Regions from separate parts of the Achromobacter sp. 1014246743 genome, predicted to be linked through region 2. Evidence: riboswitches for the same ligand, from Rfam matches in the RefSeq annotation. Region 2 holds a riboswitch; the other holds the start of a gene.

Region 1 (4,410 bases), on a different contig from region 2:
GCGTTCGCGGACCGCCGCTTCGCTTTCATTCTCGGACGGTTTCACGGCAGCGATCGGCCAGGCCGCCACTGGCCGTGTCCACGCGGCCGGCGGGCCGCATCGCCCGCCGCCATGACAGCCTCGGCAACGCCACCATTGTTATATCAAATAAAAATACATATCATTTATGTTTTCGATAATCGATTCGGCCCCGCTTTCGGCGGCGCCGTCCTGACGGAGACATGCCATGGCCTACACCCTGCCGACCTTGCCCTACGCCTATGACGCGCTCGAACCCCATATCGACGCCATGACGATGGAAATCCACTACAGCAAGCACCACCAGACCTACGTCACCAGCCTGAACGCGGCCCTGGACGGCGCCGGTATCGCCACCGACGAGCCGGTCGAAGCCCTGGTGGCCCGCCTGGACCAACTGCCCGAGGCGATCCGCGGCGCAGTGCGCAACCACGGCGGCGGCCATGCCAACCACAGCCTGTTCTGGTCCGTCATGTCGCCGCAGGGCGGTGGTGAGCCCGATGGCGCGCTGGCCCGCGCGATCGATGCGGAACTGGGTGGCCTGGCCGCGTTCCGCGAGGCCTTCACCAAGGCAGCGCTGACCCGCTTCGGCAGCGGCTGGGCCTGGCTGTCGGTCACCCCGGCCGGCAAGCTGGTGGTGGAAAGCAGCGCCAACCAGGACAGCCCGCTGATGCAGGGCAACACCCCCATCCTGGGCCTGGACGTGTGGGAGCACGCCTACTACCTGAAGTACCAGAACCGCCGGCCGGAATACATCGGCGCCTTCTACAATGTCGTCAATTGGCCCGAGGTGGCGCGCCGCTACGCCGCTGCCATCGGCTGATCCGGCATTGCGCGAGGGCAGGTCCATGAACACATTCAGCCGTCATCGCATCCGGCCCGCAGCCACCAGCGTCAGTGTCTGGACGTTGGCGGTGCTGGTCGCCTGCCTGGGCCTGCATCAGCTGTGGGTCTATCTCGCTGTGCACGCACCCCATGTGGCGGACGCGCTGCTGGGCGGCATGGTCGCCGCCGGCGCCACCGCGGCGGGCACGCTGCCCATTCTTTTCGCGCGCACCATTCCCCAGAAAATGCAGGACAGCATGTTCGGCTTCGGCGCGGGCGTGATGCTGGCGGCCAGCGCGTTCTCGCTGGTGGCGCCGGGCATCGCGGCAGCCGAATCGCAGGGCGCCGGCCCCTGGGGAGCCGGGCTGACCGTCGGTGCGGCCATCCTGCTGGGCGCGGCCGCGCTGCTGCTGATGGACCGGCTGCTGCCGCATGAACACTTCATCAAGGGCCGCGAAGGCATCGAGGCGCATCGGCTGCGCCGTACCTGGCTGTTCGTCTTCGCCATTACCTTGCACAACCTGCCCGAAGGCCTGGCCATCGGCGTGGGCTACGCGGGCAACGATCCGGTGCGCGGTACCGCGCTGGCCACCGGCATCGCCATCCAGGACATCCCCGAAGGGTTGGTGGTGGCCGTGGCGCTGATCGCCGCCGGCTACAAGCGCTCGTTCGCGGTGGCGCTGGGCATGCTGTCCGGCCTGGTCGAGCCGGTCGGCGCCGTGCTGGGCGCGGCGGTGGTGGGCTGGTCGGCGGCCATGCTGCCCTGGGGCCTGGGATTCGCGGCGGGCGCCATGCTGTTCGTGATCAGCCACGAAATCATCCCCGAATCGCATCGCAAGGGACACGAGGTCTATGCCACCTGCGGGCTGATGCTGGGCTTCGTGCTGATGATGCTGCTGGACACGGCGCTGGGCTAGGCGTTGCGAACAGGTTGCGGGCCGCCGGTGACAGGCCGCGCGGCGCTGGGCGAAGCCGGCGTTTCGCGGTATGCTTTCGGCGCTGTCACGCATGTTGCGGGAGAGAGCGGCTGTTAACCGCAGCCGCCGCCGAAGGCGCAATTCGCCCGGAATCGCTCAGGTATCCCATACCGCACATGTTTGCCCTGTCCCGGTTTATGCCGTGCGGACGCGGCAAAACAGCACTCTGGAGAGACCTGGCGCCGCTGCCCAATCAGGGACATAGCGCGCAGCCCAGGCGCCGAAGGTGCAAACCCGCCACGCGGGGCAACTCTCAGGCAAAAGGACAGAGGGGCGGAAGATTCAGCCGTTGTGCGGGGGCGCATTGCCCATCTGCCAGCGGCATTCCGTAACCCTGGCACCGCTGCCGCTCCGGAGTCCCCTGCATGTCCGCAACCCTCAAACGCACCCCGCTGGCCGACGAACACATCGCCTCCGGCGCCCGCATGGTCGATTTCGGCGGCTGGGACATGCCCCTGGCCTACGGCTCGCAACTCGAAGAGCACCACGCGGTGCGCCAGGACGCCGGCATGTTCGACGTCTCGCACATGCTCAACGCCGACGTCACCGGCCCGGATGCCTTTGCCTACCTGCAGCGCCTGGTGGCCAACGACGTGGCCAAGCTGACGGTGCCGGGCAAGGCGCTCTACACCTGCATGCTGAACCCGCAAGGCGGCGTCATCGACGACCTGATCGTCTATTTCTTCGCCGCCGACCAATGGCGCGTGGTCGTCAACGCCGGCACCGCCGACAAAGACATGGCCTGGATGCAGCGCGTCAAGCAGGCCGGCAAGTTCGACGTCACCATCACGCCGCGCCGCGACCTGGCCATGGTCGCCGTGCAGGGCCCCAACGCCCGCGCCAAGGTCTGGGCCGCGCGCCCGGCCTGGCAGGCCGCCAGTGAACCGCTGACCCCGTTCGTGGCCGCCCGCATCGGCGACGACACCCTGGTGGCCCGCACCGGCTACACCGGCGAAGACGGCTTTGAAATCGTGCTGCCCGCTGCCGACGTCGTGCAGCTGTGGCGCGACCTGGTCGCCCAGGGCGTGCGCCCGGCAGGCCTGGGCGCGCGCGACACGCTGCGCCTGGAAGCCGGCATGAACCTGTACGGCCAGGACATGGACGAACTGACCCAGCCCGGCGAGGCCGCGCTGACCTGGACGGTGTCCCTGAAAAACCCCGAGCGCCGCTTCATCGGCCGCGACGCGCTGGAACAATTCGCCACGCCCGCCGCCTTCGTCGGCCTGAAGCTGCAGGAACGCGGCGTCATGCGCGCCCACATGGCCGTGCGCACCGCGCAAGGCACCGGCGAACTCACCAGCGGCACCATGTCGCCCACGCTGGGCGTATCGATCGGCTTTGCCCGCCTGCCGCAAGGCGTGGCCGCGGGCGATACGGTCGAGGTCGACATCCGCGGCAAATGGGTGCCCGCCCTGGTCTGCAAACTGCCGTTTGTCCGTAACGGCAAAGCCGTCGAACACTCGTAAACTCGAAGCTTCGCGCCGCAGGCCCCCCGTGGCGGGCGGGCTGCCGGCGCGAGGCGCGCAACACCATTCTTCTACCCGAATCCCTCAGGAGTTCCCATGAGTCTGCCCACCGATCGCAAGTACACCCAGTCCCATGAATGGGTCAAAGCCGAAGGCGACGTGTTTGTCGTCGGCATCACCGATACCGCCCAGGACCAACTGGGCGACCTGGTCTTCGTCGGCGACGTCAAGGTCGGCGCCAAGCTGAACGCAGGCGAAACCGCCGGCGTGGTCGAGTCGGTCAAGGCCGCCTCCGACATCTACGCCCCGGTCGCCGGCGAAATCGTCGCATTCAACGACGAACTCGAAAGCAACCCCAACCTGATCAACGAATCGGCCTTCACGGCCTGGATCTTCAAGATCAAGCCGGTCAACGCCGCCGATGCCGACAAGCTGCTGGACGCTGCCGGCTACGAAGCCGTCGCCAACGGCTAAGCCTGTCCGGGCGGGCGGCGGCGCCAGGCGTCGCGCCCGTCCGCAAGATGCATCACCGTTCGTCCCCCGACGACACCTGCTACCCCGAGATCCCTCCATGTCGCGCGCCCTAGACACCCACACCGACTTCATTCCCCGCCACATCGGCCCCTCCGACGCCGACCAGGCCGCCATGCTTGCCGTGATCGGCAGCGCCAGCCTGGACGCCCTGATCGAAGAAGTCGTGCCGCCCAAGATCCGCAGCCAGGCCCCGCTGGCGCTGCCGCCCTCGCGCAGCGAAGCCGACGTGCTGGCCGAACTGAAGCAGATCGCCGGCCGCAACAAGGTCTTTCGCAACTACATCGGCCAGGGTTACTACGGCACGCAGACCCCCAACGTGGTCCTGCGCAACATTCTCGAGAATCCCGCCTGGTACACGGCCTACACGCCCTACCAGCCCGAGATCTCGCAGGGCCGCCTCGAGGCCCTGCTGAACTACCAGACCATGGTCGCCGACCTGACCGGGCTGGACATCTCCAACGCCTCGCTGCTGGACGAAAGCACCGCCGCCGCCGAAGCCATGACGCTGGCCCGCCGCGGCGCCAAGTCGCAGAGCCCGGTGTTCTTCATCTCGCGCCACGTGCATCCCCAGACTATCGAAGTCGTGCGCA
Region 2 (4,410 bases):
CGGGCTTTGCGTTCGGCATGGTGGCCATGTCGTTCTGGGCCTGGGTGCTGGACCCGCGCCTGGCCGCCGCTCTGGCCGTCTTCGGCGCCTTGACCGGGCAACTGCTGGCCGTGTTTTCGGTGCGCCGGGGCTTTGACTGGCCACTGCTGTGGCCCTTCCTGGCGGGCGGCCTGGCCGGCATTCCGCTGGGCGTGCTGGTGCTGCCGCACCTGGACATGGACTGGTTCAAGGCGGTGCTGGGCGCCTTGCTGGCCTTGTGGTGCCCGGTCATGCTGATGTCGCAGCGGCTGCCGCGCATCGGCGGCAACCGCCTGGGCGATGGCGCCGTGGGCATGGTCGGCGGCGTGCTGGGCGGCATCGGCGGTTTCGCGGGCAGCGTGCCCACGCTGTGGTGCACGCTGCGCGGCTTCAACAAGGACACCCAGCGCGCCGTGATCCAGAACTTCAACCTGGCGATGCTGTCGGTGACGATGGCCACCTACCTGGCCACCGGCATCGTCACCCGCGACATGGCGCCCATGTTCGCGGTGGTGGCGCCGGCCATGCTGATCCCCACGCTGCTGGGCACCCGCCTGTACATCGGCATTTCCGAAGTGACGTTCCGGCGCACGGTACTGGGCCTGCTGACGTGTTCGGGGCTGACGTTGCTGGCGTCTTCGGTGCCGCAGTTGCTGGCGCGGTAGGCGCTACGCCAGCGACACCCCGTCCCGCACACTCGCCGCCAGCATCTGCGCCGTCGCTGCCGACAGCGTCCACCCCAAATGCCCGTGCCCGGTGTTGTAGAACACGCCGGGCCGCTTGCCCGGGCCAACGCGCGGCATCATGTTGGGGGTCATGGGGCGCAGGCCGCACCAGGGCACCACGCGTGACGTGCGTACGCCGGGGAAGTGCTTGCGGGTCCAGTCCACCAGCGGCTGGATGCGCTCGGCGCGGATGTCCATGTTGAAGCCGTTGAATTCCGCCGTGCCGGCCACGCGGAAGCGGTCGCCCAGGCGGCTGGTGACGATCTTGGCGGCTTCATCGAGCAGGCTGACGGTGGGGGCGGCAGCGCGGCTGTCGGGCTCGTCCAGGTGCACGCTGATGGAATAGCCCTTGACCGGGTAGATGTTCAGCGAGTCGCCCAGCTGGCGCGCGAACTGGCGGCTGGCGGCGCCGGCGCAGATGACGATGGCGCTGGCCTCGTGCTGTTCGTGTTGCGTGCCGCCTTCGCGGGCAATGTCCAAGACGTAGGGCAGGCCGTCGCGGCTGATGGCGCGGATGTCGGCGTCCTGCTCGAAGCGCACGCCGCGGCGCGCGCAGGCACGGGCCAGGCCGCTGGTGAATTTGTGGATGTCGCCGGTGGCATCGGACGGCGTGTAGAAGCCGCCGTGGCAGGCCGTTTGCAGCGCGGGCTCGATGGCGCGTGCTTCGTCGGGCGTGACCGCGTGGCGTTCCAGTCCGCCTTCGCGCAGCAGCGCGTTGGCGCGGCGTGCGGTCTCGAAGCTGGCGGCGTCGTGGTAGATGTGCAGGATGCCGCGCCGTTCCAGGTCGAAGTCGATGCCTTCTTCCTCGGCCATGGCGTACAGGTGCTGGCGCGCCTCGATGGCCAGCCGGGTGGTGGCGATGGTGTTCTGGCGGTAATTGCGGATCTGTCCCATGAACTGGGCCAGCCACGAATACTTGTGCCAGCTGAAGCGCGGGTTGAGCAGCAGCGGCGCATTGCGCCGCCCCAGCCAGCGCAGGCCCTTCATGACGGTGGCGGCGCTGTTCCAGACTTCGGCGTTGCTGGCGGACAGCTGGCCGCCGTTGGCATAGGACGTTTCCATGGCGGGATAGCGCTGGCGGTCGTAGACCGTGACGTCGTAACCCAGTTTGCTCAAGGCGTACGCAGACGTGACGCCGGTGATACCGGCGCCGATGATGGCGATGCGGGGCATGGTGGCTCCAGATAGCGTGGCTGCGGCCAACCGGCAGCAGCACCCCATCTGTCTTGGTACCTGAGAGCTTCACCCGGGCGGCGAGCGCCGCGGGATCCCCTTCGGTGGGCGCGCCTGGCGCCTCTCTCCAGATTGTCTACACCGCGCAGTCCTGTTGCCTGAGAGTTTCCGGGGCGGTTGCTCCGTCGGCGCCCGCCACGGGGGCGAGTCTCTTCTGCGGGGTTTTGAATCGACCGGAGCAGGATAGCCAAAATTTCGGTCGGACGAGACTTAGGGTTAGTACCAGGATGCGTCAAATTCGTCCTACACTGGGCGGCCATTTGGCCGGCGCCAGCCGGTATGACACGACAGGAAGAATGGCATGCGCCTGAGAGAAAAACTCCGTGCTTCGATGGGGCTGCTGGCCTTGGCCGCAGGCGCCGGACCCGCCCTGGCGGCGGGGCAGCCCGCGGCAGCGGTGTCCGCGGCCGTGTCGGCGCGGGCCGCTGACGAGGCGATCAACGCTGCCGTGGCCGAGGTCATGCGCCAGTACGACATCCCCGGCATGGCGATCGCCGTCACCCGCAACGGCGAGCAGCGCTTTTTCAACTACGGCGATGCCTCGCGCGCACCGCGCAAGCCGGTATCGCCCGACACGCTGTTGGAGCTGGGCTCGATCAGCAAGACCTTCACCGTGACGCTGGCGGGCTATGCAGAGGCCTCGGGCAAACTGTCGTTGGGCGACAGCCCCGCCCGGTACGTGCCCGAACTGCAAGGCACCGACTTTGCCAAGACCACGCTGATCAACCTGGCCACGCACACGGCCGGGGGCTTTCCCTTGCAGGTGCCGGACGCCGTGCAGGACATGGCCCAGTTGATGGCCTACCTGAAGGCCTGGACGCCGCAGTACGCGCCCGGCACGCACCGCACCTACGCCAATCCCAGCATCGGCATGCTGGGCGTGGTGGCGGCGCGCAGCCTGGGCCAGCCCTACGTGGCGGCGCTGGAGCAGGGCCTGTTTCCCAAGCTGGGGCTGCGCAGCACCTATGTGAACGTACCGCCTGAAAAAATGCCGGACTACGCCTGGGGCTACAACAAGCAGAACGCGGCGGTGCGGTTGAATCCGGGCGTGCTGGCGGACGAGGCCTATGGCGTGAAATCGACCGCCCGCGACATGATCCGCTTCGTCGAGGTGAACCTGGGCGTGGCGCCCGCGGATGCCGCCATCCAGCGCGCCATCGCGGCCACGCATACCGGCTACTACCAGCTGGGCGCGATGACGCAGGACCTGATCTGGGAGCAGTACCGCTACCCGGTATCGGTGGATGACCTGGTGGCCGGCAACTCGGCCAAGGTGGCGTTCGAAACCCTGCCCGTGCAGGCCGTGCAGCCGCCGAGCGCGCCGCAGGAGGCGGTGTGGATCAACAAGACCGGCGCCACCAACGGCTTTGGCGCCTACGTGGCCTTCGTGCCGTCGCGCAAGCTGGGCATCGTGATCCTGGCCAACCGCAACTATCCCAACGAGGCCCGCGTGCGGTTGGCGTTGCGGATTCTGACCTATACAGATAGCCCGAACGCGCCTGTACAGTGAGCCTGATTCAGCGCGATTGTGTATTTGCAGCGCCTGGTACACCAGCCATTATTTTTCGATGGCCGATCCTCCGCCCGCCCGCGCGGCGTGGCGACGTCCCCTTCGCGTATCAGGAGCTTGCATGACCCTTGCCTCTACTGCCTTCGATTCCCTGGCTGATCTGCGCGTGGACGGTGCGCGCTTGTGGCAGTCGTTGATGGATCTGGCCCGTATCGGCGCGACCGACAAGGGCGGGGTCTGCCGGCTGGCCCTGACCGACCTGGACCGCCAGGGCCGCGACCTGTTTTCGGACTGGGCGCGCCAGGCGGGGTGCGAGCTGCGCGTGGACGCCATCGGCAACATCTTCGCGCGCCGTCCGGGCCGCAACAATGCCTTGCCCGCCGTCATGACGGGCAGCCATATCGATACCCAGCCCACCGGCGGCAAGTTCGACGGCAACTACGGCGTGCTGGCGGGCCTGGAAGTGCTGCGCACGCTGAACGACGCCGGTGTCCAGACCGAGGCGCCGCTGGAACTGGTGGTGTGGACGAACGAAGAGGGATCGCGCTTCGTGCCGGTCATGATGGGCTCGGGCGTGTACGCCGGCGCCTTTACGCTGGACCATGCGCTGGGGCAGCGTGACCGCGACGGCGTCAGCGTGCGTGACGCCTTGACCGCGATCGGCTATGCCGGCGCAGCGGCCGTTCCCCCGGCGGTGCGCGATGGCGTGGGCGCCTATTTCGAGGCGCATATCGAACAGGGGCCGGTGCTGGAGGCCGCAGACACCGTGATCGGCGTGGTCACGGCGGCGCTGGGCCAGCGCTGGTACGACGTGGTGCTGACCGGCGTGGAAGCGCATGCCGGTCCGACGCCCATGCCGTTGCGGCGCGATGCGCTGCTGGCGGCATCGGACCTGGTGCGCGCGGTCAACGACATTGCGCTGGC

What was found. A riboswitch is a leader RNA that binds a small molecule or an ion and turns the genes downstream of it on or off. The one in region 2 is predicted to bind glycine.
Region 1: another riboswitch for glycine. It lies ahead of gcvT (glycine cleavage system aminomethyltransferase GcvT); the one in region 2 lies ahead of AC6LJ2_RS15520 (D-amino acid dehydrogenase).

What each region holds. Positions count from the first base shown of each region.
Region 1 is NZ_JCBANA010000027.1:55,742-60,151, reverse strand. It holds gene AC6LJ2_RS13495 (superoxide dismutase) at 227-841, shown strand; gene AC6LJ2_RS13490 (ZIP family metal transporter) at 867-1,760, shown strand; glycine riboswitch at 1,848-1,943, shown strand; glycine riboswitch at 1,977-2,099, shown strand; gene gcvT (glycine cleavage system aminomethyltransferase GcvT) at 2,186-3,286, shown strand; gene gcvH (glycine cleavage system protein GcvH) at 3,383-3,760, shown strand; gene gcvP (aminomethyl-transferring glycine dehydrogenase) at 3,858-4,410, shown strand, end outside.
Region 2 is NZ_JCBANA010000033.1:43,293-47,702, reverse strand. It holds gene AC6LJ2_RS15525 (sulfite exporter TauE/SafE family protein) at 1-683, shown strand, start outside; gene AC6LJ2_RS15520 (D-amino acid dehydrogenase) at 687-1,916, opposite strand; glycine riboswitch at 1,961-2,051, opposite strand; glycine riboswitch at 2,053-2,143, opposite strand; gene ampC (class C beta-lactamase) at 2,278-3,486, shown strand; gene AC6LJ2_RS15510 (Zn-dependent hydrolase) at 3,608-4,410, shown strand, end outside.